DNA from 2 places in the Labrys neptuniae genome. Region 2 is predicted to be linked to the other one. Evidence: riboswitches for the same ligand, from Rfam matches in the RefSeq annotation. Region 2 holds a riboswitch; the other holds the start of a gene.

Region 1 (15,755 bases), on a different contig from region 2:
CATGATGCCACTCAGCCTGTTCCGCAACCCGATCTTCACGGCTGCAGCCCTGATCGGCACCCTGCTCAATGTCAGCTTCTACGGCGCCATTTTCCTGCTCAGCCTGTATTTCCAGGATGGGCTCGGCATGTCTCCCCTGAGTGCGGGCCTTGCCTTCCTGCCGATGACCGGCCTCATCGCGATCACCAACATCATGTCCGGACGCGTGGCCGTGCGTTGGGGCAACCGGCTACCCATCGTGCTCGGCCTCGCCATCGACACCTTCGGCTTCGTCGCCCTGGCGCTGCAGCTGCGGGGAGATGCCGGCTACGCCCATATCTGGTGGCCGCTGCTGCTCATCGGCTTCGGCATGGCGCTCGCCGTGCCTGCCATGATCGGCGCCCTGCTCGCCACCGTAGAGAAAACCCGGGCCGGTATCGCCTCCGGCGTTCTCAACGCCCTCCGCCAGACCGGAGGCGCGGTCGGCGTTGCGGTGTTCGGCGTGATCGGTGCCGGCGGCAGTTCCCTTTCCGGCATGAGCACGGCCATGTGGGTCGCCGCGTTCGGTCTCCTCATCGCCCTGCTGCTCGGCGCGCTGTGCATCAAACGCATGCCGACATCGTAAGGCAGCCTCCAGGCATGTGCGACGGCGAGCGTCCCGCCGCACCGGCAAACCGTGAGAAAAGGGTGGGCAGCCTGGATGAAGCCCACCTCGAATCCGTTGCCAAGAGGCCGTTTGGCCGCAACGCCTATTGTTCTGGGTCTGTGAAAGTGTGACCGTCTCAGCATTGCCATCAGATGGAAATTCGATACCCAACCGGGGATGTTTGGCGTATCCACAACCAGACTCGCCATGATCATGACAATTGCTGACTGATAAGGGATCACCATGAACGACAAGGCTGAAGCCGGACACTCGGCCACACGCGTGGCACGCGGCGGCCTGCTCGTCGCGCCCGAGCTTGTGTCCTTTCTGGAGCAGGAGGCACTGCCCGGCACGGGGGTAGAGGCACAGGCTTTCTGGGATGGCTTCTCTGCGCTGGTCCGTGAATTCGGACCGCGCAACAAGGCGCTCTTGCAGCGGCGCGACGAACTGCAGGCCCAGATCGATGCCTGGCACCTCGCCCGCCATGGCCAGCCTCATGACCGCAATGCCTACAAGGCTTTCCTCACCGAGATCGGCTATCTCTTGCCCGAGGGCGACAATTTCACCATCGCGACCGAGAATGTGGATCCGGAGATCGCCACGGTCGCAGGTCCCCAGCTCGTGGTGCCGATCACCAATGCACGCTTCGCGCTGAACGCCGCCAATGCGCGCTGGGGCAGCCTCTATGACAGCCTCTACGGCACCGACGCGGGCGGCGGCCCGCCGCCCGCCGGCAGCTACAACCGCGGCCGCGGCGCGCGCGTCGTGGCAAGGGCGCGGGTTTTCCTCGACGAGGCCTTCCCGCTCGAGGGTACGAGCCATGCGGATGCCCGGCGCTATCATATCCGCAACGGCGCACTTCTGGTCGACGACATGCCGTTGCTCGAACCGGAGAAATTCATCGGCTATCGCGGCCATCCGCGCGCGCCCGACGCCGTGCTCCTTCGCAACAACGGTTTGCACGTCCAGCTGATCTTCAACCGGGCCCACTCGATCGGCAGCCGCGACCAGGCGGGCCTCGCCGACATCCGGCTGGAAAGTGCCATCTCGGCGATCATGGATTGCGAGGATTCGGTTGCCTGCGTCGATGCCGAGGACAAGGTGGTCGCCTATCGCAACTGGCTTGGACTGATGCAGGGTGGCCTGACGGAGACCTTCCGCAAGGATGGTGTCGAAATGACGCGCAAGCTCAACCCGGACTTGACCTTCACCGCACCGAATGGCGGCGAAGTCTCGATCAAGGGCCGGGCGCTGATGCTGGTGCGCAATGTCGGCCACCTCATGACCAATCCGGCCATCCTCGACCAGGATGGCGGAGAGATCTTCGAAGGCCTGATGGATGCGATGGTGACCACGCTGATCGCCATGCATGACCTGAAGAAGTCCGAGGGCCTGCGCAATTCGGTCACCGGCTCGGTCTATGTGGTCAAGCCCAAGATGCACGGGCCTGCCGAGGTCGCCTTCGCCGACGAGGTCTTCACCCATGTCGAAACGGTGCTGGGCCTGCCCAAGCATACCGTCAAGCTGGGGGTGATGGACGAAGAACGGCGCACCAGCGTCAACCTCAAGGAGTGCATCCGGGCGGCGAAGCATCGCATCGTCTTCATCAATACCGGCTTCCTCGATCGTACCGGGGACGAGATCCATACCTCGATGGAGGCCGGCCCGTTCAGCCGCAAGGACTTCATCAAGCGCAAGGACTGGATCGGCGCCTACGAGAACCAGAACGTCGACATCGGCCTGCAATGCGGCTTTTCGGGCAAGGCTCAGATCGGCAAGGGCATGTGGGCGATGCCGGACAAGATGGCGGCCATGCTGGAAGCCAAGATCGAGCATCCCAAGGCGGGCGCCAATTGCGCCTGGGTCCCCAGCCCGACGGCTGCCACGCTCCACGCCCTGCATTACCACAAGGTCGACGTCTTCGCGGTGCAGGCCGCGCTGGCGAAAGGCGGCAGGCGGGCCTATGTCGAGACGATCCTCGAAATCCCGGTCGCAAGCTACCAGAAGTGGACGCCCGAGCAGATCCGCCGCGAGGTCGAGAACAATGCGCAGGGCATCCTCGGCTATGTGGTGCGCTGGATCGACCAGGGCATCGGGTGTTCGAAGGTGCCTGACATCAACGACGTCGGACTGATGGAGGACCGCGCGACCTGCCGCATCTCGGCGCAGCATGTCGCCAACTGGCTCCACCACGGCATCGTTGATGAAGATGAGGTCAGGCAGATCATGCGGCGTATGGCGGAGGTCGTGGATCGCCAGAACGCCGGCGATCCCCACTACCGTGCGATGGCTCCTGGTTTCGACGGGGTGGCCTTCCGGGCGGCGTGCGATCTGGTCTTCGAGGGCCGCTCGCAGCCATCGGGCTATACCGAACCGCTGCTCCACGCGCACCGGCGCGAATTCAAGGCGGCGCAGGCCTAGTTCCGTCGAGCTGTAAAATGAGAACTCACCCTCCCCTGAAAGGGAGGGTGAGGAACGACGATTACCCCAGTTCGGCCAGGGTGTGCCTGGCCTCGGCATGCCCGGGATCGAGCTCGACCAGCTTCTCGAAAATCTTACGAGCTTCCTCGGTTTTGCCGAGAGCGCGGGCCGAACGGCCGAGGCCGAGAATGGCCTCCAGCGAGGAGGGCCTCAAGGCTACGGCCTGCTGGTAATGGGCGGCAGCCGGCTCGGCCCGTTCGTTGTGCAGGAGGAGGTCGCCCAGGCCAATATGGGCTTCGACATGGTTGGGCTCGAGCTTCAGGCAGGCCAGATAGGCCTGCAGCGCCTCGTCACCGCGCTCGAGCGATGCCAGCAAATTACCATAATTGTAATGGGTATCGGCCGCCTTGGGGTCGAGCTTCAGGGAGGAGCGGAAGCAATATTCCGCACGCGACTCATTGCCGAGGCCACGATTGGCGAGCCCCAGCCGCATCTGAGCGTCGGCGCTGCCGGGATTGACCTCGACTGCCCGGCGAAGCACCTTCTCGGCCTCGTCATTGGCGCCCCGCTGCAGCAGGAGCGTACCGAGCAGGTTCAGGGCGTTGAAGTCCCCGGCGCGACCGGCCAAGATCTCGCGATAAGCGGCCTCGGCGGCATCGAGCCGGCCTGCGCGATGATGCTCGACGGCTTTCTTCAACTTTGCTTCGGCGGCCATGCTGCGTTGTCCGGATGGGGCGGGAGGAATTGCCGGACCTTGTGGCGGATCGGGCTACAAAGGTCAATCCAGGCCCGCATCAAGGCGTTTTGCGATCTGGTGGATTCCCTGAGAAACGCAAAGGCACAGCCAAACAAGGCGTTGGAGCAGACAGGCGCAAACGTTGGAGCGCGTCTTGCCATGACGACACAGATCGGTTTTCCCCGCAGTATCAGGTGTGACGCACGGGACTCCGTTTCTGAATCGAGGCCGCTAGGATAGCGTGCGTCATTGCACTCTACTTGCCGAAACGGACAGCCATTTCTGTTGAAGCCTTGACCTTTCAATCGTGCCGGCCGGATCGAAGATCCGATTGTGTTGATCATGAGCAAGGGGAGCTCTCATGTCAATCGCCTCGCCATCATCCGAACATCCAGGAAGCAGTCCCTTGGGCATCGGGCAGATCATCTCCGATGCCTTTGGCGTCAGCCTGCGAAACTACGGCTGGTCTCTCCTGCTGCAGCTGGCAGTCTTCGCCATATTCTTCGGCTTGCTTGGCTCGTTCTTCTGGTCCGCCTTGTATGGTGACCAGCTCGCCGTCGAGTCGGCTATCGCAAGAAGCATCGGAATATTCTACCTCCTGCTCCTCGCGGCCTGTTTCCTGTCGCTCGCTTTTTATTGTGCATTGATCCGTCTGATCCATGATCGCCACGTGGATCCGGCCAAGCCCGTGATGGCGGCCTGCATCGCCGGTGCCAGGCGATTCTTGCCAGCCCTTGGCCTGCTGCTGATCTATTTGCTGGCCTATATCGCGCTCTACCTGGTTGCCGCTTTGCTCGGACTGGTCTTCTTCGGCATTGGCGCCCCGCCCGGCTTCGTCATCGTCGCCATGCTGATCGCCGGTATTTTCGCCCTCTATCTGGTCTTTCCCTATCTGCTTTCCTTCGTCATCTGCATCAACGAGGATATCGGACCGATCCGCGCGCTTGGCCGCAGCCGCTATCTCAGCGCGGGATATCGCTGGCCTCTGTTCGGCATGATGCTGCTGACCTGGGTGATCTGGTTCGCCTACCTCCTGATCGTGAATGTTCTGGCGCGGATATTCGGGCCCAGCGGCGGCATTGCCGCCTTGATCATGATGCTGCTCGTCCTGCCGCTGATGTATGCCTGGCTGATCGGGGTCTATTCCATTGCCGCCTATCGCCTGCGGGTGCTCAAGGATGGCGTCGATTTGACCGGCAGCGTGGCTGATGTGTTCGACTGAGGCCCGTACTGAAAAAGCTCTATCCCCGGCGCCGCAAAGCCGTTGCGGCGTTCGCGGCCTCTGCCCTATCCAACGATCTTTCAGGCAGGCTCCATCCGATTCCCGGTGAATGCCGCGCCTGCACGGGAATGACGATGCGCTATCTGCTGACATGGGCCATGGCCGCCGCGATGACGGTGGCGGTCTCTTTCGTGCCGGCCAAGGCCGACAATACGGCCTCGGCCCTGTTCCAGAGCTATCTCGGCAAGGGCCGCATCAGCGAGGCGGACGAACAGATGCTGGCCCTCGCCACCAAGGCCAGCGGCAATGCCGACGCCAGGCTCGGCCTCGGCATGGTACGCACCGCCCGCGCGCTCGAACATCTGTCGCAGGCCCTCTACAAATATGGCTTCGCCACCGAAATGCCGGCGATGCGCTTGATCGGCCTGTCGGGCACCGTCTTCAGCACCAATCCCGATCCGCAGCCGATCACCTATCGGGACTTTCGCGGCATCCTCGCCACGTTCCTGGCCGATCTGGAAAAGGCCGACCAGACCCTGGCCGAGGTCGGCGACAGCCCTGCCAAGCTGACGGTCGATCTCTCCGTCACCCGTTTCGACTGGAACGGCGACGGCACCATCGACGAACGCGACCATATCGGCGCAGCGATCTCGGACCTCGACGATGCCGGCAAGCCCAAACCCTTCATCGTCGCCTTCGACACGGCCGACGCCAAATGGCTGCGCGGCTATTGCAACTTCCTGATGGCCCTGACCAAGACCCTCTTGTCACACGACATGTCGCGCAGCTGGGACGCCGGCTTCGGCAGCCTGTTTCCGCGCGCCGTCAGCGGCCTTGCCAAGGCCAATGGCGTCGATGGTGACGACGGACTGGGCATGACCCTGTTCGGCACCAGCAAGCGCGATACCGATGCCATCGCCGACCTGATCAGCCTGGTACACACCATAGACTGGCCGGTGGCCGACAAGGCGATGTGGCTGGAAGTGCGCGGCCATTTCAAGACGGTGATCCGGCTCAATCGTGAGACCTGGGGACTGATCGCCAAGGAAACCGACGACGACCACGAATGGCTTCCCGGCCCACGGCAGAAGAGCGGCGTGCTCCCCTCCCTCGAAGTGACGCAGGAGCGCATCGACTCGTGGCTCGCGCTGCTCGGGCAGGTCGACGAGGTGCTGGACGGCAAGCTTTTGATGCCGCATTGGCGCTTTGCCAAGGGCATCAATCTCGCCAGGGTGTTCGAGCAGCCCGGCAACTTCGACCTGGTGCTGTGGATCACCGGCCCGGGGGCCCTGCCCTACCTCGACAATGGCAAGGTGATGGACGCCGAGGCCTGGGGACAGGCCACGCGCATCTTCGGCGGCGACGTCGCGAGCTACGCCTTCTATTTCAATTGAGCGAGCGCCCGGCTGCGGCATCCGGCGTGAGCAGGTGCCGCTTCAGGCGAACGATCGCCTCGCGCTGCAAATCGCTGGCCTCACCATAGGCATTGGCGACCTCGGTCAGCATGTCGATGAGCTGCTGGCGCTCGGGCAAAGACAGGCGGGCGCGGAAAAGCGGCACCAATTCCTCGGCAACCGGCGTTAACACCCGGCCGCGATCCGTCAATTGCAAGGCCTGCTCATAGATACGCTCGCGGTCGCCGATCCCGAGCGGGTCGCTCATCAGGGCGAGGATGGTGTCCCGTTCGGCCCGGGTCAGCAACCCATTGGTGCGGACGAGCTGGATCATCAGGACGACGGCAGCGAGCCTGGGATCATCGATGGCCTTGAGCGAGACACGCTCCAGCGCCTGAGGCCGGACCGTGTCGGCACCCCGGTCGAGCGGGAGGGGAACCACCTTCGGCACGGCCTCGAGCCGGCGTGCTGCCGCCGGCTTGCGGGCCTTGCCGCGCAACAGCCAGAACAGGCCGACGACGGCGGCCACGAACGCTCCGATCAGGATCGCCCTCGGCCCCTCCAGCAAGACCAGGCTGGTGATCAGCAGAGCAATGATCCAGATCGCATTCTTACGCAGGAAATCCATCGGCCGTCTCATCCGATCGGGACAGTGCGCATCCTGCGCCAGCCATCCTATGAACCTGCATCTCCCATAGCGGCCCGCATGGCGGCGAGCAAGGGATGGCCGGGCTGCCGGCCGTCCCAGCCGTCGAAGCTCAGCACAGCCTCCGGCGGCAGGCGCTGGCGCCAGCCCTTCACCTCCAGTTCGGGCCGGGCATAGGCTTCGTGCACATAGCCCAGGCACAGATAGGCAACCGGAACCACCCGCTCGGGAATGCCCAGCGCCTCACGCAGGCGCGCCGGATCGACGATACTGACCCAGCCGACCCCGACCCCCTCGGCCCGTGCAGCCAGCCAGATATTCTGCACCGCGCAGACGGTGGAATAGCGGTCCATCGCCATGTCATGGGTGCGGCCAAGCACCACCGGGCCGGCGCGGTCGGGATCGCAGGTGATGCACAGATTGACCGGGGCATCGACGATGCCTTCCAGCTTCAGCGCGCGATATTGCGCCTGCTTCTCGGGCGGGAACATTGCCACGGCCTCGGCATTGGCTTCCTCGAAGAGAGCCTGCACCTTGCGCCGGGTTTCGGGGCAGCGCAGCACGAGAAAACTCCAGGGCTGCATGAAGCCGACCGAGGGCGCGTGATGCCCGGCCGTGAGGATGCGGGCGAGGACATCATCAGGCACAGGCTGCGGGCTGAACTGGCTGCGAACGTCCCGCCGGGTGAAGATAGCGCGATAGACGGCTTCACGTTCGGCCGGCGAAAACGGCCCCGAGGGCGCGAGCGCCTCGTTGGATGGGTCCATCGTCATTCCCCTTGCGATGGCAATCGCCGCGCCGTCCGCGCACGCCGATCTATCGCCTCCGGCCGGTCTTCTGACTCGGGATCCACCCATCCGGACGCCTTCCCCGCAGAGCGAGTGGCCTGAAACCTGCCCGGATAGTCCCCCTTACAGCGTTGGGCACGTCGCGGCTTCAAACCGCGTTCCCGATTCTCCCGCAAGCGGGCACCGAAGGTCTTGCGGGTGTAGCATGGGAGGTGCCGGCTGCCCAGCCGTTTGGGGCGCTGATGCCGAGCTGCCGGCGGCGAAGTGGACAGGGTGCAGGCTTGTGGCCTAGAATCGTCGGCTAGGCTTTCGGGCAATGACGCATCCTGGCAATCGCGAAATGAACAAAATCGATCTCAAACGGCGCGCCGGCGATCAGCCCGATCCCCTGGAACAGGCCAATCCCGTGCGGCTCGGCACCCGCCTTCGCCTAGCCCGGCAGACGAGGGGCTTGACGCTGAAGGCCCTGGCCACGGCCGCGGAGTGCTCGGAAAGCCTGCTGTCCAAGATCGAGAACGGCAAGGCCTCCCCCTCCCTGCCCATGCTGCATCGCCTGGTCGAGGTGCTCGGTACCAATATCGGCTGGATGTTCGAGGAATCAGACAGCGAGGAGGGCATCGTCTTTCGCGCCGGCACGCGCCCGCTGATCTCGCTGGACCCGCTCCGGCGCGGCGAAGGCATTTCGCTGGAACGGGTGATCCCCTATTCGCCCGGCCATCTTCTCCAGTGCAACATCCACCATATCGAGGCCGGCGGCGAGAGCGCCGGACCGATCCAGCACCAGGGGGAGGAAGTCGGCTATGTGCTGGCCGGAACCGTGGAGCTGATGGTCGGCGAGCGCACCTTCAAGCTCTCCGTCGGCGATACCTTCGTGTTCAAGTCCGAACTGCCGCACTGGTATCGCAACACCGGAACCGAGCGCGCCAGCATCTTCTGGGTCAACACGCCCGCCACCTTCTGAGGAAACCTCGAGGAGCCAATAAAACACCTCTGCCATTCCCGGCGCCGCCGAAGGCGGCGGGAAGAGAATCCAGGGGCAAAAATGGAGCCCCTGGCCCTGGATCCCCTTCCCGGGGCCTTTGGTCCCGCCGGGGATGACATAAGCACTTCTTCTCCAGGCTCTGTGCCGTCGGCTTTTCAAGAATCCCTCAAACCGTCATTCAAGTAACTTGACATGAATTCAAGTCTCTTGAATGATGCGGATGTCAGAACTGAGAATGAGCCCGGCACGGGCCATCCATGAAGGGAATTGAAATGCGGCTTTCAAAATATCTCGCCGGCTGCGCGGCGGCGGCAGCCCTGGCGCTGTCCCTCGGATCGGTGTCCGCTTCGGCCGACACTTTCGCCCTGGTCACCATCAACCAGCAGGCCCTGTTCTTCAACCAGATCAACGAAGGCGCTGAAGCCGCCGCCAAGGCGGCCGGCGCCAAGCTCGTCATCTTCAACGCCAACAATGTTCCAAGCGCCCAGAACGACGCGATCGAGAACTACATCACCCAGAAGGTCGACGGCATCATCCTGATCGCCATCGACGTCAATGGCGTGAAGCCCGCCATCACCGCCGCCAAGAAGGCCGGCATCCCCGTCATCGCCATCGATGCCCAGATTCCCGACGGCGACAATGTCTCCTTCGTCGGCGTCGACAATCTCAAGGCGGGCGAGGACATCGGCAAGTTCTATGCCGACTACGTCAAGGCCAAGCTGAATGGCACCGCCAAGATCGGCGTGGTCGGCGCCCTCAATTCCTATATCCAGAACCAGCGGCTGGACGGCTTCAAGAAGGCGGTGACGGCCAGCGGCCTCAAGGTCACCTTCCTCGACACCGTCGACGGCCAGAACGTGCAGGACGTGGCGCTGAGTGCCGCCGAGAACCTGATGACGGCCAACCCCGACATGACCACGCTCTACGCCACCGGCGAGCCCGCCCTGCTCGGCACCGTCTCCGCCGTGACCAGCCAGGGGCGCACCGACGGCGTCAAGGTCTTCGGCTGGGACCTGACCAAGCAGGCCATCGAAGGCATCGACCAGGGCTGGGTGACCGGCGTGATCCAACAGGACCCGGCCGGCGAAGGCAAGGCTGCGGTGGAAGCCCTGACCAAGCTCAAGAAGGGCGAGAAGATCGAGCCGATCATCAACGTTCCCGTGACGATCGTCACCAAGGAGAACGTCGACAAGTTCCGGGGCATGTTCAAGTAACGGGCCGACGGCGATTTCCTGATTAAGGTCGCGCTGCCCCTCACCTTACCTCTCCCCGTAAGAACGGGGCGAGGGGACTTCGATCGCGCATTTCATACCGAAAAGATCTCATCTCGCCCAACCGTTGGGCGAGATGACAGGGCTCAAGAATCGATCACAACGCTTGCGCCCCCTCGCCCCGTTCTTACGGGGAGAGGTAAGGTGAGGGGCAGCGCGAGCTTTCGAGATTTGTGAAGTCTCATTCCCGAAGCCTCGGGACAGACTTTTCATTGCCAGGCGGAACCATGATGGACAGTGGCGAACCCTACCGCGTCAAGATGACCGGTATCTCCAAGCGATACAACACGATCCAGACCCTGGACGACGTATCGCTGATGCTCAGGCCCGGCGAGGTGCTGGGACTGGTCGGCGACAACGGTGCCGGCAAGTCGACCCTGAGCAAGGTGCTCTCGGGCGCCGTGATCCCCGACTCCGGCACGATCGAGATCGACGGCAAGGTACAATCCTTCGCCTCCCCCGCCGATGCCCGCGCCGCGCGGGTGGAGATGGTCTATCAGGACCTTTCGCTGTGCGACAGCGTCGACGTTGCCGGCAATCTCTTCCTCGGCCGCGAGCCTCGGCACCGTATCCTCGGCGTGCCCTTCCTCGATCAGCGCCGCATGCATGGGCAGGCCCGCGACATGCTCGACAAGCTCGGCATCGTCATCGCCGATACCAGGCTGAAGGTCGAGAACCTCTCCGGCGGCCAGCGCCAGTCGATCGCCATCGGTCGCGCGGCTTCCTTCAACCCCTCCGTGCTGATCATGGACGAGCCTACGGCCGCCTTGGCCGTCGCCGAAGTCGAGGCGGTGCTCGAGCTGATCCGCACCGTCAGCGCCCGCGGCGTCAGCGTGATCCTGATCACCCACCGCCTGCAGGACCTCTTCCTCGTCTGCGACCGCATCCAGGTGATGTATGAGGGCCGCAACGTCGCCGAGCGCCGGATCGAGGACACCAATATCGAGGAGGTGGTCAACCTCATCGTCGGCCGCAAATTCAACGCCCGCTCCGCCGGAGCCCCCAAGGACAACGCCTCCAAGGACAACGGAGCTCGCGCATGACGGCCTCATCCACCACGCCCGCCCATCGCCCGCGCGTCCACAAGGCCCGCTGGCGCGACAAGGCGATGGCGAACGGCAGCATCATCTCGATCGCGCTGTTCTTCATTTTCGTCTGCCTGGTCTTCTCGATCTGGACCGAGGCCTTCCTCACCGCCCCCAACCTCCTCAACATCGTGCGCCAGTCGGCACCGCTGCTGATCGTGGCGGCCGCGATGACCTTCGTGATCACCACGGGCGGCATCGACCTTTCGGTCGGCTCGGTTCTGGCGCTCGCCGCGACCCTGTCGGCGGCCTCCCTGCAGGCCGGCATTCCCTGGCCCCTCGTCATCGTGCTGATGCTGGCGATGGGCGGCGTGATCGGCGCCATACAGGGCTTCTTCATCGCCTATGAGCGCATCCCCGCCTTCATCGTCACGCTGGCCGGCCTGTCGGTGATCCGCGGCCTCGCACTCCTGATCACCGCAGGCTATTCGATCCCGGTCGAGGCGCAGAGTCCCTTCACCGCGATCGGCCGGGCCTGGTTCCTCGGCATGCCCGTGCCGGCCCTGATCGCCCTGGTGGTGCTGGTCATCGCCTTCCTCGTCTTCAACCGGACGCCCTTCGGCCGCTATGTCACCGGCGTCGGCGCCAATGCCGAGGCCGTCAGGCGCGCCGGCATCAACACCCGCTTCGTGGTGCTGTGTGTCTACATCCTCTCCAGCATGGCGGCATCCGCCGCCGGCGTCATCCTGGCGGCGCGCCTCGGCTCCGGCTCCTCCAATGCCGGCCAGGGTTTCGAGCTCGACGTCATCGCCGCCGTGGTGCTGGGCGGCACCAGCCTGTTCGGCGGGCGCGGCACCGTTGTCGGCACGGTGCTGGGGGCGCTGACGGTGGCGGTGATCGCCAACGGCCTGGTGCTGGCGCATATGTCGCCCTTCCTGACACCCATCGTCACCGGTTCGATCATCCTGATCGCCATCTGGCTCAATTTCCGCCTGTTCAAGGGCGCCATGAGAAGCCATTGAGCATGGAGCCACTGAGCATGGATCACCTGTTCCAGCCCCGTCCCGCCGAACGCAAGCCGATCGGCATCCGATCCGGCACCGCCATGACCGTGCTCGGCCCCGTGCCGGTGGACGATCTCGGCATCACCCTGATGCACGAGCACATCCTGCTCGACGGCGCCCGCACCTGGAAATGCCCGTGCCACCCGGACGAGCAGGCGATCGCCGAGCAGGCGGTGAATATCGAGATCATCGGCGAATTGCGGATGAACCCCTATATGAACCGCGACAATGTCTCGCTCGACGACAGCGACCTCGCTCTGTCCGAGCTCAAGCGCTTCCAGGCGCTCGGCGGCCATACGGTGATCGAGGCCACCAATATCGGCATCGGCCGGGCGCCCGAGAAGCTGGCACGCATCTCCCGCGCCTCCGGCATGAAGATCATCATGGGCACCGGCTTCTATCTGGAGCCGACCCATCCAGACTGGCTGAAGGCAATGAGTGTCGAGGAGGTGACGCAGTTCATCGTCAACGATGTCGGCGGCGGACAAGAACAGCCTGAGATCATGGCGGGGATCATCGGCGAAGTCGGCGTCAGCAAGGACTTCACCGCCGAGGAGGAAAAGTCGCTGCGCGCCTCGGCGCGCGCGGCCGGGATTACCGGCCTGCCGCTCTCCATCCATCTGCCCGGCTGGGAGCGCCTCGGCCACCGCGTGCTCGACATCGTCGAGGCCGAGGGCGCCGATCTCAGGCACACCGTGCTCTGCCACATGAATCCGAGCCATGCGGACCTCGACTATCAGCGAGCCCTGGCCGAGCGCGGCGCCTTCCTCGAATACGACATGATCGGCATGGACTATTACTTTGCCGACCAGGACGCCCAGTCCCCCTCCGACGAGCAGAACGCCACGGCGATCCGCGCGCTGGTCGACATGGGCTTCACCGACCGCCTGCTGCTATCGCAGGACGTCTTCCTGAAGATCATGCTCACCCGCTATGGCGGCTTCGGGTACGGCTTCATCCTCAAGCATTTCGTGCCTCGCCTCCTGCGCCACGGCGTGGAACAGGCCGCCATCGACCGCATGCTCGTCGACAATCCCAAATCCGTGTTCTCCGCCACTGCGTGAGCCCACGCCTTCCCCCCTTTCCCCAAGGAGTGACCATGTCAAAGAAGAAGATCCTGCTCGCCGGCGAATCCTGGGTCTCGACCTCGACCCATATCAAGGGCTTCGACCAGTTCCCGACCGCGACCTATCACACCGGCGCCGATGAACTCCTCGCCGCCCTGAAGGACAGTGCCTTCGACATCACCTTCATGCCCGCGCATGAAGCCCAGCGCCATTTTCCGCAAAATATCGAGGCGCTTTCCGCCTATGATGCCGTCGTGCTGTCCGATATCGGCGCCAACACGCTGCTGCTCCATCCCGATACCTGGATCCACTCCAAGCCCACCCCGAACCGTCTGCGCCTCCTGCGCGACTATGTGCAGAGCGGCGGCGGCCTGCTGATGTTCGGTGGCTATTTCAGCTTCCAGGGCATCAATGGCGGCGCCCGCTACCGCAAGACGCCCGTGGAAGACGTGCTGCCTGTCGAATGCCTTGCCTTCGACGATCGTGTGGAAGTGCCGGAGGGCTATACCCCCGTCGTCACCGGCGCAGCCGATCACCCGATCCTGCAGGGTCTCGGCACGCAATGGCCTATCCTGCTCGGCTATAACGAGGTGACGCTCAAGCCGGGCGCCGAGGTGCTCGCCACCGTCTCCTCTGACTACGGCTCCCAGCCGTTGCTGGTGACCGGCACCTATGGCAAGGGGCGCACCGTGGCCTGGACCTCCGACGTCGGCCCGCATTGGCTGCCGCCGGGCTTCATCGCCTGGGACGGCTACAAGAAACTGTTCGAGCAGATGCTGGTCTGGGCGACCACGAAGGGCTGAACCATGGCGGTGCATGTCGTCGGCAATGTCTGTGTCGACACGACCTTCCGGCTGGAGCGTTTCCCGGTTCCCGGCGAAACGCTCAATGCCGCCGGTCACGCCGACGGCATCGGCGGCAAGGGCGCCAACCAGGCCATTGCCACTTCACGCACGGGCGCGGACGTGACGCTGTGGGCGGCAATTGGCGACGACGCAGCGGGAGGCTGGATCGCCGACCGCCTCGCGGCGGAAAGTCTTGCCTGCCGCCTCACGGCCAAGCCCCTGCCCACAGACCGCTCGGCGATACTGGTCGACGCCGGCGGCGAGAACATCATCGTCACCGGAAGCCTGTGTGCGGAAGCCTTCGATCCGCTCGCGGAAACGGATATTGCCGACAGGATCGCTGCCGGCGACATCCTGGTGATGCAGGGCAATTTGTCGCCCCGGGCCACCGCGGCCTGCCTGGATCTGGCCCGGCATCGCGGCGCCCGCACCATTCTCAACCCCAGCCCGCTGCCCGCCGCAGCAGGTCCCGCACTGCCGCAGGCCGATATCGTCATCGTCAATGAGGGGGAAGCCCAGGCGCTGACCCGCTGCGAGGACCCCGATCAAGCCGCCATGGAACTGCTTCGGCAGGGAGCCGGCATCGTTCTCGTCACCCTCGGCCCCCGGGGTTGCCTCATTGCCGAGGGAACGACGGGAAGCAACCGCCGCCTGCCGGCCCCGGTAGTCACCGCCGTCGATACCAGCGGCGCGGGTGATATCTTCTGCGGCATCTTCGCCGGCGGCATAGATCTCGGCATGACGCCAGTAGAGGCCGCCAGCCTTGCCATCGCCGCCGCCGCCGTCGCGGTCGGGCGCAGCGGCACCTCGGAATCCTGCCCCAGCAAGGCGGAGATCCGCGACCTCATCAGGACATTGGAAACGGAAAAGCCATGACACCCTCCTCCAAACCCATCGGCCAGGCTGCCGGCGATGCGCTGACCAGCCTGTATGGCAGAACCAAGGTCGTCATCGGCGTGGTGCATCTGGCCCCCCTTCCCGGTTCCCCGCGCTATCAGGGCGAGGCGGTGGAGGCCATCTATCAGCGCGGCCTCGACGATGCGAAGGCCTATCTGCATGGCGGCTGCGACGGCGTGATCGTCGAGAACCACGGCGACATCCCCTTCGCCAAACCCGACGACATCGGCCCGGAAACCTCGGCCTATATGGCGGTGGTCTCCGACCGCATCCGGCGCGAGCTCGGTCGTCCCATCGGCATCAACGTGCTCGCCAATGCCGCCATCCCGGCGCTTTCCATCGCCAGCGCCGCCGGCGCGGGCTTCATCCGGGTCAACCAATGGGCCAACGCCTATGTCGCCAATGAGGGCTTCGTCGAGGGCGAGGCCGCCCGCGCCATGCGCTTCCGGGCCAGATTGCGCGCCAACGGCATCCGCATCTTCGCCGATGCCCATGTCAAGCACGGCGCCCATGCCATCGTCGCCGACAGGCCGGTGGAGGAACTGGTCAAGGACCTCGTCTTCTTCGACGCCGATGCGATCATCGCCACCGGCCAGCGCACCGGCCATGCCGCGGATCTGAGCTATATCCGCATGATCAAGGAAGCTGCCGGCCTGCCGACTCTGGTGGGCAGCGGCGTCACTCCTGATAATGCCAACGACATCCTCTCCATCGTCGACGGCGTGATCATCGCCAGCGCCCTCAAGCATGACGGTGTGTGGTGGAACCCGGT
Region 2 (15,755 bases):
CCAGACCGGCCCGAGGATCATCTCGGTCTGGGCCAGCAAGGTGAGTTGCCCGGCGCCGACATGCCGGGCGGCCGCATTGAGCAGATACATGCCGCCACCGATGAAAACGGCGCCATGGATCATGGCATAGGTGTTTTCCAGCATCGGCGTGGCGATGGTGATCCCTCTCAGCGCCATGAAAGCACCGCAGGTGAGGATGGTCAGCACCGCCCAACCCGTCACCACACCCGACATGTCCCTGTCGCGGCCGAGCCGGGCAATGATGGAATAGAGGCCATAGGCAAAGCCCACGCCGAAGGCAGCCAGATTGCCGATGGCATTGCCGCTGCCCAGTTCCCCCCAGGTCATGATCAGCAATCCGGCGATGCCGATGGCGATGCCGCACCAGGTGGAGACGAAGATGCGCTCCTTCAGGATCAGGCGGGCCAATATGGCACCGATCAGCGGCGCCGCGCTCGAAAACAGCAGGGCATTGGCGATGGTGGTCGTCTTCATGGCGAAGATGAACAAATCAGCCATCACCGTCATGCACAGCGCGCCACCAAGTCCCAGCCAGCCGCCCGAAATCAACTGCTGCAGCGGCGACTTGCCCTGTAGCAGCGCCACACCGAGAACCAGCGGCAGCAGGCCGAAGCTGCGCCAGATCAGATATTGCACGGCGTCGAGATGCGGCGACTCACGAATGGTGATGCTGCCGAACGAAAACACCGTTCCCGCCGCGAGGGCGAGGAACGCACCAAAAAGGTGGGAGCCACGGGAAGACATGACGGGGACGCGACCAGGAGGAAGAACTTCCACAATGCCGGGAAAGCGAACATCGAATAGTCCAGGCGCGACATTTCTGGCTGATCCGAGCCGGAATTGACGGACGATTGCACCAGCGCGTCGCTGAGAACGATGGGCAGCTTTCTCCCCTTGGCGGTGTCGTCAACTCTCTTGCGTTGACTGGAGGTGCCGGCAGGCGGACGAGGGGCTGCGCCACCCTCTCGGGGCTTTCAAACGCCAACACCCTGGGAGGGGGCGTGAGGACCGGCTCGTCACCCCTCGAAGCCGCGATAGCGCCGCTTGTAGTCGGTGTCGTAGAGCGCGCTTTCGCGGAAATCATCGGTGGCCAGCGTGCGCCCGATCAGGATCAAAGCGGTGCGCTCCATCGGCTCGGCCGCGATCTTGTCTTCGATATCGCCGAGCGTACCGGTGACGACACGCTCATCCGGCCAGCTTGCCCGAAAGACCACCGCGACCGGGCAGGCGCTGCCGTAATACGGCGTCGTCTCGGCTACCACGCGCGCCAGTGCGTGGATGGAAAGATGCACCGCCAGCGTCGCACCGGTCTGGGAGAAAGCCTCAAGCGTCTCGTTCTCCGGCATGGCCGAGGCCCGGCCCGACGTGCGCGTCAGCACCACCGATTGCGCCACTTCCGGCAGCGTGAGCTCCTTGCCGAGCACCGCCGCGGCGGCGGCGAAGGACGGCACGCCCGGGGTGATGGTGTAGGGAATGCCGAGGGCGCGCAGGCGCCGCGTCTGCTCGCCCAGCGCGCTCCAGATCGACAGATCCCCCGAATGCAGCCGCGCGACATCGAGGCCCGCTTCATGCGCTTGTTCGATCTCAGCCATGATCAGGTCCAGCGTCAGCGGCGCGGTATCGACCACGCGTGCATCCGCAGGCGCCAGCGCAATGATCTCAGGCGGCACCAGCGAGCCGGCATAGAGGCAGACCGGACAACGCGCCACGAGATCGCGGCCCCTGACGGTGATGAGGTCGGGCGCGCCGGGGCCGGCGCCGATGAAGTGAACGGTCATGTCAGGCCTCGTTGACGGCGATGGCGCAGGTGGCGTTCGCACTGGCGATGCGCGCCCGCTTGAGGGTGGATTGCGGGCCGGCGCCAGCGAGCGCCGCGGTTTCGGCCACGCTGCCCAGCCCCGTCAGGGCGACCACGCGCTCCGAACGGGTCAGCACGCGCGGCTCGGCGGCCTCCAGCGCAGCCTGGGGGATCAGCACGAGTGGGACGCCCAGGCTGGTGGCGGCCTCCGCCAGCCCCGCCTCGCCCTGCTTGAAGGCGGGCGCGAACAGGCCCGAAAGCGCGGCAAGCTCCAAGCCGGCCTCCTGCAGGGCCAGCCGGACGAGAGCGGTGATTTCCTCGGCCGGGCAGCCTTTGCGGCAGCCGAGGCCGGCGGCGACGAACGGCTTCATTGCCCAGGATTTCCAGGTGCGACATGGCTTGGCTTGACCACGCTCCATTGCGTCACCGGCATCGCCGGGCGCCAGCCATGCATGCTGCCGACGGGCACCAGCCGCTCCACGCCCAGACGGATCAGATCGCCGCCATATTGGGTGAAACGCCGGGCCAGGGCCTGCTCGCTCTCCAGCGTAACGGCATTGGCGACGAGGCGCCCGCCCGGGCACAGGGCGGCCCAGGCAGCCTCGAACACACCCTCATCACCCGTGCCGCCACCGATGAAGACGGCATCAGGGCGCTCCAGTCCCGCAAGGGCGGCTGGTGCCGCTCCGGTGACGAGGCGCAGATGCGGCACGCCGAGATTGACGGCGTTGACCAGCGCGCGCGTCGCCCTGTCGGCATTCTCCTCGATGCCGATGGCGCGGTTGGACGGATGGCGCAGCAGCCATTCGATGGCGACCGACCCCGCCCCCAGGCCGATGTCCCAGAGCAGTTGGCCCTTGAGCGGGGCCAGCGCCGACAGCGTGACGGCGCGGATCTCCCGCTTGGTGAGCTGGCCGTCATGCTCGAAGAAATCGTCGGGCAGGCCGCTGGCGAGCGGTAGCGGCCGGGCGTCGGGGCCGGCGACCACCTCGATGGCCAGGACGTTGAGCGGATCGATGCCGTCGAGATCGAAGGCTTCGGCCCGGGCGGAGCGGATCCTCTCCGCGCTTGCGCCGATGCGCTCCAGCACGGTCAGGCGGGACGCGCCGAAGCCGAGCTCGGTGAGGCGGGCCGCCGCCTTGGCCGCCGTGCGGCCGTCCCAGGTCAGGGCCAGGATGCGGGCCTGGGGCTGGACATGCGGCACCAGTGTCTCGAAGGGCCGGCCATGCAGCGAGATCAGGGCGCAATCCTGCTGCGCCCAGCCGAGCCGCGCCGCCGCCAGGGAAAAGGACGAAGGCGCGGGATGGCAGGCGATCTCCTCGGGCGGGATGAAGCGCGCCAGCGTGGCACCCACACCCCACAGGAACGGATCTCCGGAGGCCAGCACGACGACGCGCCGCCCACGCGCCGCCCTGATCGGGCCGATGGCGTCGGTCAGCGGGCTCGGCCAGGCCAGCCTTTCCGCCGGCCTTTCGGCGGCTCTGTCCGGCACCATGGCCAGGTGCCTGGCGCCACCGACCAGCAGTTCGGCCCCGGCGACCACGGCGGCGGCCAGCGGCGACAGGCCGGCCATGCCGTCCTCGCCGATGCCGACGATGGACAGCCAGCGATCCGAATGGTTGACAGGGCTCATCCGACCCTCAAGAGACGACAGCGCATTTCAGTTCCAACGCAATTCACTTAAGAAGAAACGATCCGGTTTGTCATAGCCGGGCTTGACCCGGCTATCCAGAAGCCACACGCAATCGGGCAATAGGCTGGATTGCCGGTCAAGCCCGGCAATGACAAAGATCGAACCAACTTGAATGACGCTTGAGTGACCCGTTCCCGTCCCCATGTCCTGCTGCTCGGCGGCACCAGCGAGGCTTCGGCCCTGGCGAGGCTCCTGGCCGCGCGCTCCGACATTCCGGCCATGGTGTCCCTTGCCGGGCGGACGATCAATCCCGCCCCGCCCCCGATCGCCCATCGGATCGGCGGCTTCGGCGGCGTCGAAGGACTTTGCGCCTTCCTCGAGGAAAATGCGGTCACCGCGCTCATCGATGCCACGCATCCCTTCGCCGAGCGGATGTCGGCCAATGCGGTCGAGGCCGCCCGGCGCATGGGCGTGCCGCTGCTGGCCCTGCGGCGTCCGGCCTGGCTGGCGGTGGACGGTGATCGCTGGCGCGAAGTACCTGACGCCGAGGCCGCGGTTGAGGCGCTCGGCACCGCGCCACGTCGCGTCTTCCTGACCACCGGCCGGCTCGAACTGCCGGCCTTCCTCGCCGCACCCCAGCATTTCTATCTGGTCCGTTCGGTCGATCCGCCCGAAGAGCTGCCGCCGCGCGCCAGGCTGATCCTTGCCCGCGGTCCCTTCGCGGAGGCCGATGATTACAGCCTGATGCAGGAAGAGGCCGTCGACATCCTGGTCACCAAGAATTCCGGCGGCAGCGCCACCTATGGCAAGATCGCCGCCGCGCGCCGCCTCGGCCTGCCGGTCATCCTGCTGCGCCGGCCTGGGACGGCCGAAGTGGAGACGGTGGCAACGGCGCAGGAGGCTTTGGCCTGGATCGAGCACCGGGGGGCTGGTCTTCAGACCAGCCCGGAGACGTCGCGCCCGCCGGAAAGACAAAGCCGGGTCTGAAGACCCGCCCCCCGGAACTGCTTGCCCCTGGGATAGCAGGCTTCCAGCTTGCATTCTTGGAAACGTCGAACACGCCGGAGAGGCAGAGCAGGCTGGAAGCCTGCGGTCCCAGGAGGTCACGCGTCCCATCTCCGGGGCGAATAGATCCAGGGCTCGGCCTCCCCGCGCTCGATCAACCTCGTCTGCGAGGAGCCGATCAGCACGAGCGTGCGCATGTCGACCTCTTCAGGCTTCACCGCGGACAGGCTGGTCAGGATGATCTCCTCGTCCGGCCGGCCCACGGCCTTGGCGAGCACGACGATACGCTCGCCCGCCTGGCGACGCAGCACTTCGAAGGCCCTGCCGATCTGGTCGGGCCGGGCCTTCGAGGCCGGGTTGTAGAAGGCGAGCACGAAATCGCCCTCCACCGCCGCAACCAGCCGCTTCTCGATCACGGACCAGGGCTTGAGATTGTCGGACAGCGAGACCACGCAGAAATCATGCCCGAGCGGCGCGCCGAGCCGCGCGGCAGCGGCGAGCACGGCGGTGACCCCGGGAACGACCACGATATCGAGGTCACGCCAGGCGGGATCCCCCGCCTCGACCGCCTCGAAGACCGCCGCGGCCATGGCAAAGACACCGGGATCCCCGCCCGAGACCACGGCGACGCGCGCGCCGGCCATCGCGAGCTCGAGCGCGTGACGGGCGCGATCGACCTCGACGCGGTTGTCGCTGGCATGGCGTTTTGCCGGGCTCGGCGGCACCCGGTCGACATAGGGGCCGTAGCCGATGATATCGGTCGCCTCGGCCAGCAGCGCGCTGGCCTCCGGCGTGATCCATTTCGCCGGCCCCGGCCCGAGGCCGATGATCATGACGCGGCCGGTCACAGCAGCCGCCCCTGGCCGGGCACCAGCAGCATGGCGAAATAAGGCGCGCCGGTGAAATCGGCCGGCGGCAGCTTCATGATCTTTTCGCCGGCCATAGTGCCGCGCTCGACATAAACAGTGCGGGCGGCAAGGTCCAATTCCTCCAGCACGGCGCGGACTTTCGGAAAATGCCGGCCGAGTTTCATGATCACCGCCGCGTCTGCCAGTTCGAGATGACGCTTGAGCGCCGCCGCGTCCAGCGTTGCCGGCAGCACGGTAAGGATGTCGTCACCATAGGTGATCGGCGTGCGGGCCCGCGTCCAGCAGCCCGCCATGCCCGAGACGCCGGCAACCACCTCGGTCTCGTAGGAGGAGGCCAGGCGATGGAAGATCGGCATGAAGGAGCCGTAGAAGAAGGGATCGCCTTCCGACACCACCACGACATCGCGGCCGGCATCGAGATGAGCGGCGAGCCGGCGAGCCGATTCGTCATAGAAGCCACCGAGCGCCGAATGGTAGACCGGATCGCCAGCCGGCACTTCGGTCGTCATCGGATAGGCCAGCTTCTCCTCGATGACATCATCGGCCAGGAAGCCCTCGATGATGGTGCGACCATGGCCGCGCTGTCCCTGCTTGCAGAAATAGGCGACGACCGGTGCCGCGCGGATCAGCCGGGCCGCCTTCAGGGTCATCAGCTCGGGATCGCCCGGGCCGACGCCAACGCCATAGAGACGACCGGCACTCATTCGATTTCGCTCGCCAGGGCGTTGATGGCCGCCGCAGTCATGGCACTGCCGCCCTTGCGGCCGCGCACGATCAGCCAGGGCACCTTGCCCCAGGCCTTGAGGTCGTCCTTGGATTCGGCAGCGCCGACGAAACCGACGGGAATGCCGAGAATGGCGGCGGGCCTGGGCGCTCCCCGGTCGATCATGTCCATCAGATGAAAGAGCGCGGTCGGCGCATTGCCAATGGCAACCACGGCGCCGCCAAGGCGGTCGCGCCAGAGCTCCATGGCGGCAGCGGTGCGGGTATTGCCGATCTGCCGGGAAAGCTCGGGCGTGCGCGGATCGTCGAGCGTGCAGATCACGTCATTGTCGGCCGGCAGGCGGGCGCGGGTCACCCCATTGGCCACCATCTTCGAATCGCACAGCAAAGGTGCGCCGGCCCTGAGCGCAGCGCGCGCGCTCGCTACCAGATCGCCGGACATCTCGACATCGGCAGCGACCTCGACCATGCCGCAGGCATGGATGATGCGGACGACGACGGGGGCCTCGAGGGCCGAAAAGCGCGACAGGTCACTTTCGGCACGGATCATCGCGAAGGAGCGGCGATAGATCTCGGCACCGTCACGGATATAGTCGCGTTCAGACATGGTCACTCACTTGGTCGTCCCGGACGCGGCGCAGCACGCAGTGATGCGATGCAGATCCGGGATCGCTGGCAGAACAAGGCATACTTTCACGGCGGTTCCGCATCTGCGCCGCATCATTTCATGATGCAGCACGTGCGGAATGACAACGCCCTGTTCATCGCTGCTCACTGCTCTTGAAACTCTTCTCAGCCAGGCGCTTGGCCAAAAACGCCGTCAATTCGCCCAAGGACATCGGTTCCGTCTCGCTCGGCGCCTTGCTGTCGGCGTCGAAGGCGATACCATAGCGCCCTCCCTGCCCCACCAGCGTGATGGAAGCCGGCGTGCGCCGCGCGCAACCCTTGGCGCAGCCCGAGACATGTACGCTCGCCCCCCTTTCGACGAAACCGGCCAGCACCGGCGCCAGCCTGCCGGCATCGGCCTGCGCCGGCGCTTCGCCGGATAGACAAGAAGGGCTGCCGGGGCAAGCGGCAATGGCAAGCCGCGGGTCGCCGGGATCGACGACGAGGCCGAGGGACGACACTTCCGGAGTGACGTCGACGGCAAGCGGCGCCAGCAGGATGGAGCGCCAGGGCGTCAAGCGCAACGTCGCGCCATGCCGGGCGGCGACGCCGGCGAGGCCCTCGAGCTGGTGGGCATCGAGCCGTCCGAAGGGAGCAGCCGCGGTGAAGAAGCCGGCGGCGTGGGGGCCGGCAAGGCGACTCTGGTCTTTACCCTCTCCTGGAGGGGGAGGGTCGGCCGAAGGCCGGGGTGGGGTGGGAACCTCTACGCCCTCCGCCTCCCACCCCACCCCGACGCTACGCGTCGACCCCAGGCACTTCCTCTTGGAAGTGCCGATACCTCCAGGGGAGGGTAATGGGATCCGCCCCACCACATCGCGCATGCGGCGTTCGTCGGGTTGGCGCAGAGCGAGGAAGCGTTCGGCGACGCTGAGTGCGGCTTCCAGAGCTTCCTCTACCCTCACCCGTCCCAATGCTTCACCACCGGCTTCCAGCCGGAAATGCGCGTCATCCTCGGCCCTCAACGCGATGTCGGCCTCGACACCGTCAAGCGACAGCACGCCGCCACCGTCGAGCAGGAAACCGAACTTGGCCGGCAGGGAATGGAAACGATCGTTTCCTATCAAGCGCAGCTCCAGCGCCCGGATCAAAGGCTGCACATCGACGGGCGCGCTCGGATCGAGCCCGGCGAGCGGGCTCGCAATCACGTTGCGGACCTGTTCGGCGGCGGCACTGGCATCGAGCAGGCCGAGTTCCGCGAGCCGGTCGAGCAGGGGTTGGAGGGTCTCGTCGCGGACCCCGCGCATCTGCAGATTGGCACGGGAGGTCAAATCGATCAGGCTATTGCCGAAGCGCCGGGCCGCCTCGGCCAGGGCGGCAGCACGCTCCGGAGCAAGTTCCCCGCCCGTCAGGCGCACGCGCACGATCAATCCGTCCCCCGAGCGCATCGGCCTGAGCGCCCCGGGACACCAGCCCTTGACCTGATTGGACGGTTCGCTCACGCCGCTCTCCCAGCCTCGTCCAGCAGGCGGCTGGCCGAATTACGGCGCGGCTGCCACAGCCCCCGGCGGATCGCCTCGGCCAGCCGCGCCCGGATCGCCCGGCCCGCGGCGGGATTGGCTGAAGCGAGGAAGGCCGCGACCTCCTCGTCCTCGACATAGGCTTCGTGCATGCGGTCGAAAGCGGCATTGGTGACGATGCCGGCCGTCGCCGAGAAGGCGAACAGCGAATCCATGGCATTGGCCATTTCGGCGGCGCCGGCATAGCCATGCGCCATCATGCCGTCGATCCAGCGCCGGCTGGCGGCGCGGCCATGCACGAGGCGGCCGACCTCCTCGCCGAGGCTGCGCAGGCGGGGCTTGTCAGGATTGGAAAGGTCGGCGTGATAAAGGGCGGCCTTGGCCCCCAGCGCCTCCAGCGCCGCCGCAAAGCCACCCTGATGGGCGGCGAAGGTGACGTCATCAAGGATGTCGATCTCGCGATGGTCCTGGCCATGCACATGGGCATCGGCGGCAGCGACCCGCTCGGCAAAGACGGAAGGCACGGCGTCACCTTCGATACCGGCGCCATAGGCATGGCTGCTGGCGGCGAGATAGTCGCGGCCGAGATCGGCCCTGTTATCCCAGGCTCCGCGTGCGATGCGATCGGTGATCCCCGCGCCATAGGCCGAGGGCGCAGCGCCGAAAATGCGCAGCGGCCGTTCGCCGCTTGCCTTCGCCGCGGCGGCCAGCGGGTTCCATTCGGCGCTTTCGTCGAGGGCGGCGACGGCCCTGACGACTTCGTCGAACAGTGTGATCTGCTGGGCGAATACGTCACGGAACAAGCCGGATATGCGCAGCGTCACGTCGACGCGCGGCCGGTCGAGCCGGGCCTGCGGCAGGATCTCGAAGCCAGAGACGCGATTGGAGCCGTTGTCCCATACCGGCTTGACGCCCAGCAGGGCCAGGGCCTGGGCAAGATCGTCGCCGCCGGTGCGCATGGTCGCCGAGCCCCACAGGTCGAACACGATGTTCCGGGGATAGTCGCCGTGATCCTGCAGATAACGCTGGATCAAGGCATCTGCCGCACGCGATCCAATCGCGTAGGCGGCACGGGTCGGAACCGCCCTTGGATCGAGCGTGGTGAGGTTGCGCCCGGTCGGCAGCACGTCGGCACGCCCGCGCGTCGGCGCCCCGGCGGGGCCGGGCCGCACGAAGCGTCCGTCGAGGCCGGCAAGAAGGCTGGCCATTTCGCTGTCGCCGCAACTGTCGAGACGCGCGGCCAAAGCCGGGCGCTCCTCCGCGCCGCTGGTGGCGGCGAGGACATCGAGGAGGTGGTCGCTCTCCTCCGGCCGACGTCCGAACACATGCAGGCCATCGCGGATCTGCAATTCCTTGACGTCGCACAGGAAGGCATCGAGGCGCGCCAGCGTCTCGTCCTCATCGAGGCCGGGTGCGATGCCACATTCGGCGGTGAGGCCGGTCTCCATGGCCCGCTCGATGATCTCACGCCTGAGATAGGTCATGCGGCGCTGATCGAGGCCGTCGGCGCTGGCATATTCGTCGATCAGGCGCTCGACCTCAATGGCGCCGCCGGAAAGGCCCGCCTCTCGCAGGGGTGGGGTGAGATGGCCGATGGTGACAGCCCCGAGCCGGCGCTTGGCCTGCGCCGCCTCGCCGGGATTGTTGACGATGAAGGGATAGAGCACCGGCACGGCTCCGGCGGCCAGCTCCGGAAAACACTGGGCGGAGAGCGCGGCCGCCTTACCGGGCAGCCATTCGAGCGTGCCATGGGTGCCGAGATGGATCATCGCATCGATGCCGAAAGCCTGGCGCAGCCACAGATAGAAGGCGAGATAGGCATGGCGCGGCGGCAGATCGGGCGAGTGGTGGTCGCCCTTGCGGTCAAGGGCCGAGCCGCGGTCCGGCTGCACCGCCACCGCGACATGGCCGCAGAGATGGCCGGCAAAGCGGAAGGCGCCGTCGAGGCAAAGGGGGTCGGCCGAGGGATCGCCCCATTGGGCCGCGAGCCTGTCGCGGAGGGCGGCAGGTAGGGTGTCGAGCCAGGCGGAATAGGCTGAGAGCGGGAGGGAAAGCGCCTTACCCTCCCCTGGAGGGGGAGGGTCGGACCGCAGGTTCGGGGTGGGGTGGGAATCACAACGGTCGAGGCAGTCACCCCACCCCGACGCTATGCGTCGACCCTCCCCCTCCAGGGGAGGGTATGACCGGCCCAACAACTCCAGCAGATCGGCACCGCTTTCCGGCAGGTCCCCCACCGCATAGCCCTCGTCGCGGAGCCGCTCCAGGATCGCCAGGGCCGAGGCGGGCGCATCGAGGCCGACGGCGTGGGCGAGACGGCCATCCGCGCCCGGATAGTTGGAGAGGATCAGACCAAGCCTGCGCTCCGTCCGCGCCTTGGCGCCGAGCCGAGCCCAGGCAGCGGCCTTGGCGGCCACTGCGGCGATGCGCTCGTCATGGGGGGCATGGGCGAGGCGGGTGAAGGCGCCCTCCTCGCGTTCGGCCTTGAAGGAGATCACGCCGGCCGAAAGGCGGCCGTCGAGCTCTGGCAGTGCGACATGCATGGCAAGGTCGCTGGCCGACATCCCGCGGGTCGAGGCCTCCCAGGCCTCCTGCGCCGAGGAAGAGGTGATCACCTGTAGGACCGGACAACCGGCTACGTCGAGCGGCGAGGCGCCATCGTCGTCCAGGGCCGAAAAGGCGGTGGCGTTGAGGATCACCGCCGGCTTGAGTTCCCTAAGCTGCCGGCGCACCCATTCCGCCGTTTCGCCATCCTTGAGCGAACCGACATAGAGGGCGGTAGCGGCCAAGCCTTCGGCATCAAGCGCCCGCACCAGGGCTTCGATGGGGGCAGTGTCAGCGGAGAGCAGGATGGAGCGGTAGAAGAGGATGACGACTTGGAGCGCGGACATCCTGTCCGCATCTTTCTCACCAATGCACCCCGTCAAAGGCGGACAAGATGTCCGCGCTCCGAGGAACACCCCGTATTTCGGCACGGCCACCGGCGCTTCCGGCTCGCCGAAATCGAGACCGCCCAGCCTGGCGGCATAGAGCAGCGAGGCCTGGGCATTCCGGGGGCCACCTTCGCGCCAGTACTGCGCGAGCCGGTCCAAGGCTTCCTGCGGCACGGTGGAGAGCTGAGACAGGCGCCCGTCGGGCCTGTCGTCACCGGGAATGAGGGCGAGCGCGATGCCATGGGTTCGCGCCGCCGCCGCCAGTTCCTCCACGCCATAGCGCCAATAGTCGAGGCCGCCGAGCAGGCGCACCACGATCGCCTTGGCATGGCGGGCCGTCTGATCGATGTAGAGGTCGACGGACATCGGATGGCGCAGCTTCTGCAGCGGCGCCAGGCGCAAATCGTCGAGGCCGGAAGCGGCTGCCAGGGCGAGGTCGCTGTCGGTCAGCGAGGCAAACACGATAGCGCCGGGTGCCTGACCCAGATCGATGGCGGCCTCGCTGGCATCGAGCGAACGCGTATCGGCCGGCAGCAGATGCATCATCCCTCCAGCGTCTTGCGGATGCCGGCCTGGTCGATGCCCTTCTCGCCGATGATGACGAGGCGGCTCGAACGGGTTTCCTCCGGCGCCCAGGCGCGGTCGAAATGCTGAGAGAAGCGGGCGCCGACGCCTTGGACCAGCATGCGCATCGGCTTGCCGTCGACGGCAACGAAACCCTTGATGCGCAGGATATCATGTTCCTCGGCCGCCGCCTTCAGCTTGCCCACCAGGGCATCGGCATCGAGGATGGCCGGCAGGTCGACGATGAAGGTGTCGAAATCGTCGTGGTCGTGCTCGGCTTCGTGATCGTGGTGGGAGGGACGCGCCTCCAGATCGTTCTCGGCCGCTGCCCCGAGCCCGAGCAGCACGGCGGCATCAATGCGGCCCTCGGAGGTGCGCACCACCTTGACGGCGCGCGGCACGGTCTTCTCGATGTCCTTCTCCACGCTGTCGGCCTCGCCGGCTGAGAGGAGATCAGCCTTGTTGAGCACGACGAGGTCGGCACAGAGGAGCTGGTCCTCATAGACCTCCTCGAGCGGATTGTCGTGGTCGAGGGAGGCATCGCCCTCGGCCTGGCGCTTCAATTCCTCCGGATCATCGGCGAAGCGGCCGGCTGCAACCGCGGCACCGTCGACCACGGCGATGACGCCGTCGACGGTGACGCGCGAGCGGATCGCCGGCCAGTTGAAGGCCTTGACCAGCGGCTTGGGCAGAGCGAGGCCGGAGGTCTCGATCACGATGTGCTCGGGTGCGTTCGGACGCGCCAGCAGCGTCTCCAAAGCCGGCACGAAATCGTCGGCCACCGTGCAGCAGATGCAGCCATTGGCGAGTTCGACTATGGCGTCTTCCGGGCAGCTCTCGATGCCGCAGGACTTCAGGATGTCGCCATCGACGCCGACATCGCCGAATTCATTGACGATCAGCGCCAGCCTGCGGCCATTGGCGGTGGCGAGCAGGTTGCGGATCAGCGTCGTCTTGCCGGCCCCGAGAAAGCCGGTGACGATGGTGCAGGGAACCTTGGTATGCGCGTTCATTCGGCGGCGTCCTTGAGAGTTGATAGGGGTGGGATGCGCGCGATCATGCTGCGCTTGAAGACTTCGGGACGGCCGCGCCAGGGCATCAGGCCGTCGCTGGAATGGGCCAGCAGCCCGATGCCGGTGAGAATGTCGGGGCCGCTCTCGGCGGTGAGGTCGCCGAAGACATAGGTCCAGGTACCGGGCGCCGACAGCGCCACCGTGCAGGAGCGCTTGCAGTTGCCCAGGCACTCGACAGGTTGCAGCTCGACGTCATCCGGCAGCATGCCGGCGAGCGCATCGCGCAACCGGGCGCCCTGGCGCGGCGCCTCGGGGTCATCGCCCTCGCGCCTGCAGGTCACGCAGACGAGCAGCCGGACTGGAAGAGGTGTTTCTGGCATCGGCCCTGTTCATCGCCGCCGAAGCGGATGGAGGGCGCGGGACCGACGGCAGGGCCGGCGATCGTCCGGGTAGACGGAACCGGCCTCCGAGGCGCCCCGCCCGGACCGGTGACAGCAGTGCGACCGGCAGGTCTCCTGGCTCGCAGCTCATCGCCTCCCGCCGCCTTCCCGGTCACCCAGTGGCCTCAAGGCGGGACGCTCGCCGCTTACAGTTGCGGGGGCAGCCGCGGCTTTGGCATCCAAGGCAGCCGTCGACCGGCCTCCTCTTATCCGCACCGCATTCCCTCTTCTCTCTTAACGAGAGACCGATCGTGGCTGACATAAGGGGTGCGCGGACAGGCTTGTCAATGTTCCCGCTTCCAAAGGAGGCGCAAAATCCGGCATAAAGGGCAGCAACGTCGCCGCACCAACGAGATTGCCATGCCCGAAGAGAAGCCGCCGGCACCGCCGCCCGAGCCGCAAAAGATCGACGTCATCTTCCGCGGCGGTTCGGTGACGGCTATCGGCGTCGTGCTCGCCTTCTCGCTCGGCTTCCTCAACAACTGGGCCTCGCAGCCGGGAACCTGGATCCCGGAAGACCTGGCAGCCGTCTTTCTCATCGGGGGCGGCATCGTCTTCCAGGTCTGGGCGCTGGCGGGCATGCTCTCGCCCACTTCACTGGAGGGAGCAGTCTATCGCCGCATCGTGCGCACCTTCATGATCGGCCTTATCCTCGTCTCGGTCGGCGTCCTTGTCGCCATCGCCGGCGACGCGCTCGGCTACAGCCGGATCTGGTTCAAGCAATAGTCAGGCCTTCCGAACGGGCGGCGACGTTTCTCGATCGTTTCCAGACTGCACAAACTCTCACGTCTGCGTTACCCGTCACCCCGGCGCCATGATTGCCGCCACAATTTGGCCTTCCCGCAATCGCCCACCAGAAGGCCGACGCCGATGGGCCCGGTTCTTCTGCCCGGCATCAGCCGCTGGAAGGCCTGCCCATGGTTGCCATCACCGTCAATTCGACCACCCACCAGCTCGACATCGAGCCCGAGACCCCTTTGCTCTGGGTCCTGCGCGATGAACTCGGCCTCACCGGCACCAAGTTCGGCTGCGGCATCGCCCAATGCGGCGCCTGCACCGTCCATGTGAACGGCGCCGCCATCCGTTCCTGCCAGACCCAGATCGGTGACGTCGACGGCGCCACCATCACCACGATCGAGGGCCTGTCGGCGGACGGCAAGCATCCGGTGCAGCAGGCCTGGCTGGCCGAGGACGTGCCGCAATGCGGCTATTGCCAGTCGGGCCAGATCATGGCCGCCGTCGCCTTCCTGAAGGACACGCCAGCGCCCACCGACGCGGATATCGACAACGGCATCACCAATATCTGTCGCTGCGGCACCTATCCGCGCATCCGCGCCGCCATCCACCGCGCCGCCGAACTGATGAAGGGGTGAGGCCATGAACGCGATCGACCGCACCTCCGCCGCGCTGAGCCGGCGCAGCTTTCTCGCCATCGGCCTCTCGGCCGCCGGCGGCCTGATGATCGGCGGGTTCATCCCCGATGCCGCCCACGCTCTGACCATTGCCGACGAGCCGTGGACCGGCACGGCCACTGACAGCGAGATCAACGCCTGGATCCTGATCGAACCCGACGACACCGTGATCATCCGCGTGGCGCAATCGGAAATGGGCGAAGGCATCTTCACGGCCCTGCCGATGATCGTCGCCGAGGAGCTCGGCTGCGATTGGGCCAGGGTGAGGCCCGAATACGCCTCGGCCAGCCGGAACCTGCGCGAGAACACCGTCTACAAGCGCATGGGCACCGGCGGTTCCGGCGCCGTGCGCCGCTCGCGCGAATTCCTGCAGGCGGCCGGCGCCAATGCCCGCGAGAGGCTGGTGCAGGCAGCTGCCGCGCGCTGGCAGGTGCCGGCCGAAAGCTGCAGCGTCGATGCCGGCAAGGTGCTACACCGGGCCAGCAATCGCAGCCTGCGCTTCGGCGAGCTTGCCGGCGAAGCCGCCAAGGTCACGCTCGCCAAGGAGCCGGCAATCAAGACGCCGGAACAGTTCACGCTGATCGGCAAGCCGCTGGCACGCCTGGATACGCCCCCCAAGCTGACGGGAACGGCAAAATTCGGCATCGACATCCGCCTGCCCGACATGGTCTATGCCGCCGTGGTGACCTGTCCCGTCTTCGGCGGCCGCGTGAAATCCCATGACGAAAGCGCCGTCAAGGGCCGCCGCGGCATCCTGGCCGTGGTGCCGATCGAAGGCGGCCTCGCCGTGGTGGCCGACCGGTTCTGGCGCGCCAAGGAAGCGGCGCTCGCCTTGCCGGTGATCTGGGAGGAGGGTCCGGCTGCCGAAACGGACAGCAAGCGCTTCGACGCCGACTATGTCGCCGCGCTCGACGGCCCTGCCGTCACGGCGCACAAGGAAGGCGACGTCGACACCGCCCTCGCCCGCGGCAAACGGGTCGACGCTCTCTACCAGGCCCCGCATCTCGCCCACGCGCCGATGGAACCGCTCAACTGCACCGCCCATGTCCATGACGGCAAGGTCGAGGTCTGGATGGGCACGCAGAACCCCGACATGGCGCTCCAGCTTGCCGCCAAGGCAGCCGGCGTGGCCCCCTCCCAGGTCGAGATCCACAATTGCTTCCTCGGCGGCGGCTTCGGCCGGCGCGCCGTCAACGACGAGCTCGTGCAGGCCGTGACCGTGTC

What was found. Region 2 has a riboswitch for cobalamin ahead of ABXS05_RS20910 (DUF1636 family protein). Riboswitches for the same ligand answer to the same signal wherever they lie in the genome.
Region 1: linked by a shared signal. The riboswitch ahead of bluB (5,6-dimethylbenzimidazole synthase) and the one ahead of ABXS05_RS20910 (DUF1636 family protein) in region 2 are both predicted to bind cobalamin.

What each region holds. Positions count from the first base shown of each region.
Region 1 covers NZ_JBFNQD010000003.1:692,805-708,559, forward strand. Annotated here, with positions in the region: gene ABXS05_RS13915 (MFS transporter) at 1-604, shown strand, start outside; gene ABXS05_RS13920 (malate synthase G) at 869-3,046, shown strand; gene ABXS05_RS13925 (tetratricopeptide repeat protein) at 3,108-3,761, opposite strand; gene ABXS05_RS13930 (DUF975 family protein) at 4,189-5,004, shown strand; gene ABXS05_RS13935 (hypothetical protein) at 5,139-6,398, shown strand; gene ABXS05_RS13940 (TerB family tellurite resistance protein) at 6,391-7,026, opposite strand; gene bluB (5,6-dimethylbenzimidazole synthase) at 7,074-7,811, opposite strand; cobalamin riboswitch at 7,855-8,035, opposite strand; gene ABXS05_RS13950 (cupin domain-containing protein) at 8,173-8,793, shown strand; gene ABXS05_RS13955 (ABC transporter substrate-binding protein) at 9,087-10,028, shown strand; gene ABXS05_RS13960 (ATP-binding cassette domain-containing protein) at 10,313-11,128, shown strand; gene ABXS05_RS13965 (ABC transporter permease) at 11,125-12,132, shown strand; gene ABXS05_RS13970 (phosphotriesterase family protein) at 12,150-13,238, shown strand; gene ABXS05_RS13975 (glutamine amidotransferase) at 13,274-14,044, shown strand; gene ABXS05_RS13980 (ribokinase) at 14,048-14,962, shown strand; gene ABXS05_RS13985 (BtpA/SgcQ family protein) at 14,959-15,755, shown strand, end outside.
Region 2 covers NZ_JBFNQD010000007.1:225,845-241,599, forward strand. Annotated here, with positions in the region: gene ABXS05_RS20855 (DMT family transporter) at 1-765, opposite strand, end outside; gene cobM (precorrin-4 C(11)-methyltransferase) at 1,038-1,799, opposite strand; gene ABXS05_RS20865 (cobalamin biosynthesis protein) at 1,801-2,190, opposite strand; gene cbiE (precorrin-6y C5,15-methyltransferase (decarboxylating) subunit CbiE) at 2,187-3,452, opposite strand; gene ABXS05_RS20875 (cobalt-precorrin-6A reductase) at 3,636-4,439, shown strand; gene cobJ (precorrin-3B C(17)-methyltransferase) at 4,556-5,305, opposite strand; gene ABXS05_RS20885 (precorrin-2 C(20)-methyltransferase) at 5,302-6,030, opposite strand; gene ABXS05_RS20890 (precorrin-8X methylmutase) at 6,027-6,656, opposite strand; gene cobG (precorrin-3B synthase) at 6,811-8,154, opposite strand; gene cobN (cobaltochelatase subunit CobN) at 8,151-11,645, opposite strand; gene cobW (cobalamin biosynthesis protein CobW) at 11,645-12,679, opposite strand; gene ABXS05_RS20910 (DUF1636 family protein) at 12,676-13,059, opposite strand; cobalamin riboswitch at 13,168-13,384, opposite strand; gene ABXS05_RS20915 (putative sulfate exporter family transporter) at 13,480-13,845, shown strand; gene ABXS05_RS20920 ((2Fe-2S)-binding protein) at 14,037-14,492, shown strand; gene ABXS05_RS20925 (xanthine dehydrogenase family protein molybdopterin-binding subunit) at 14,497-15,755, shown strand, end outside.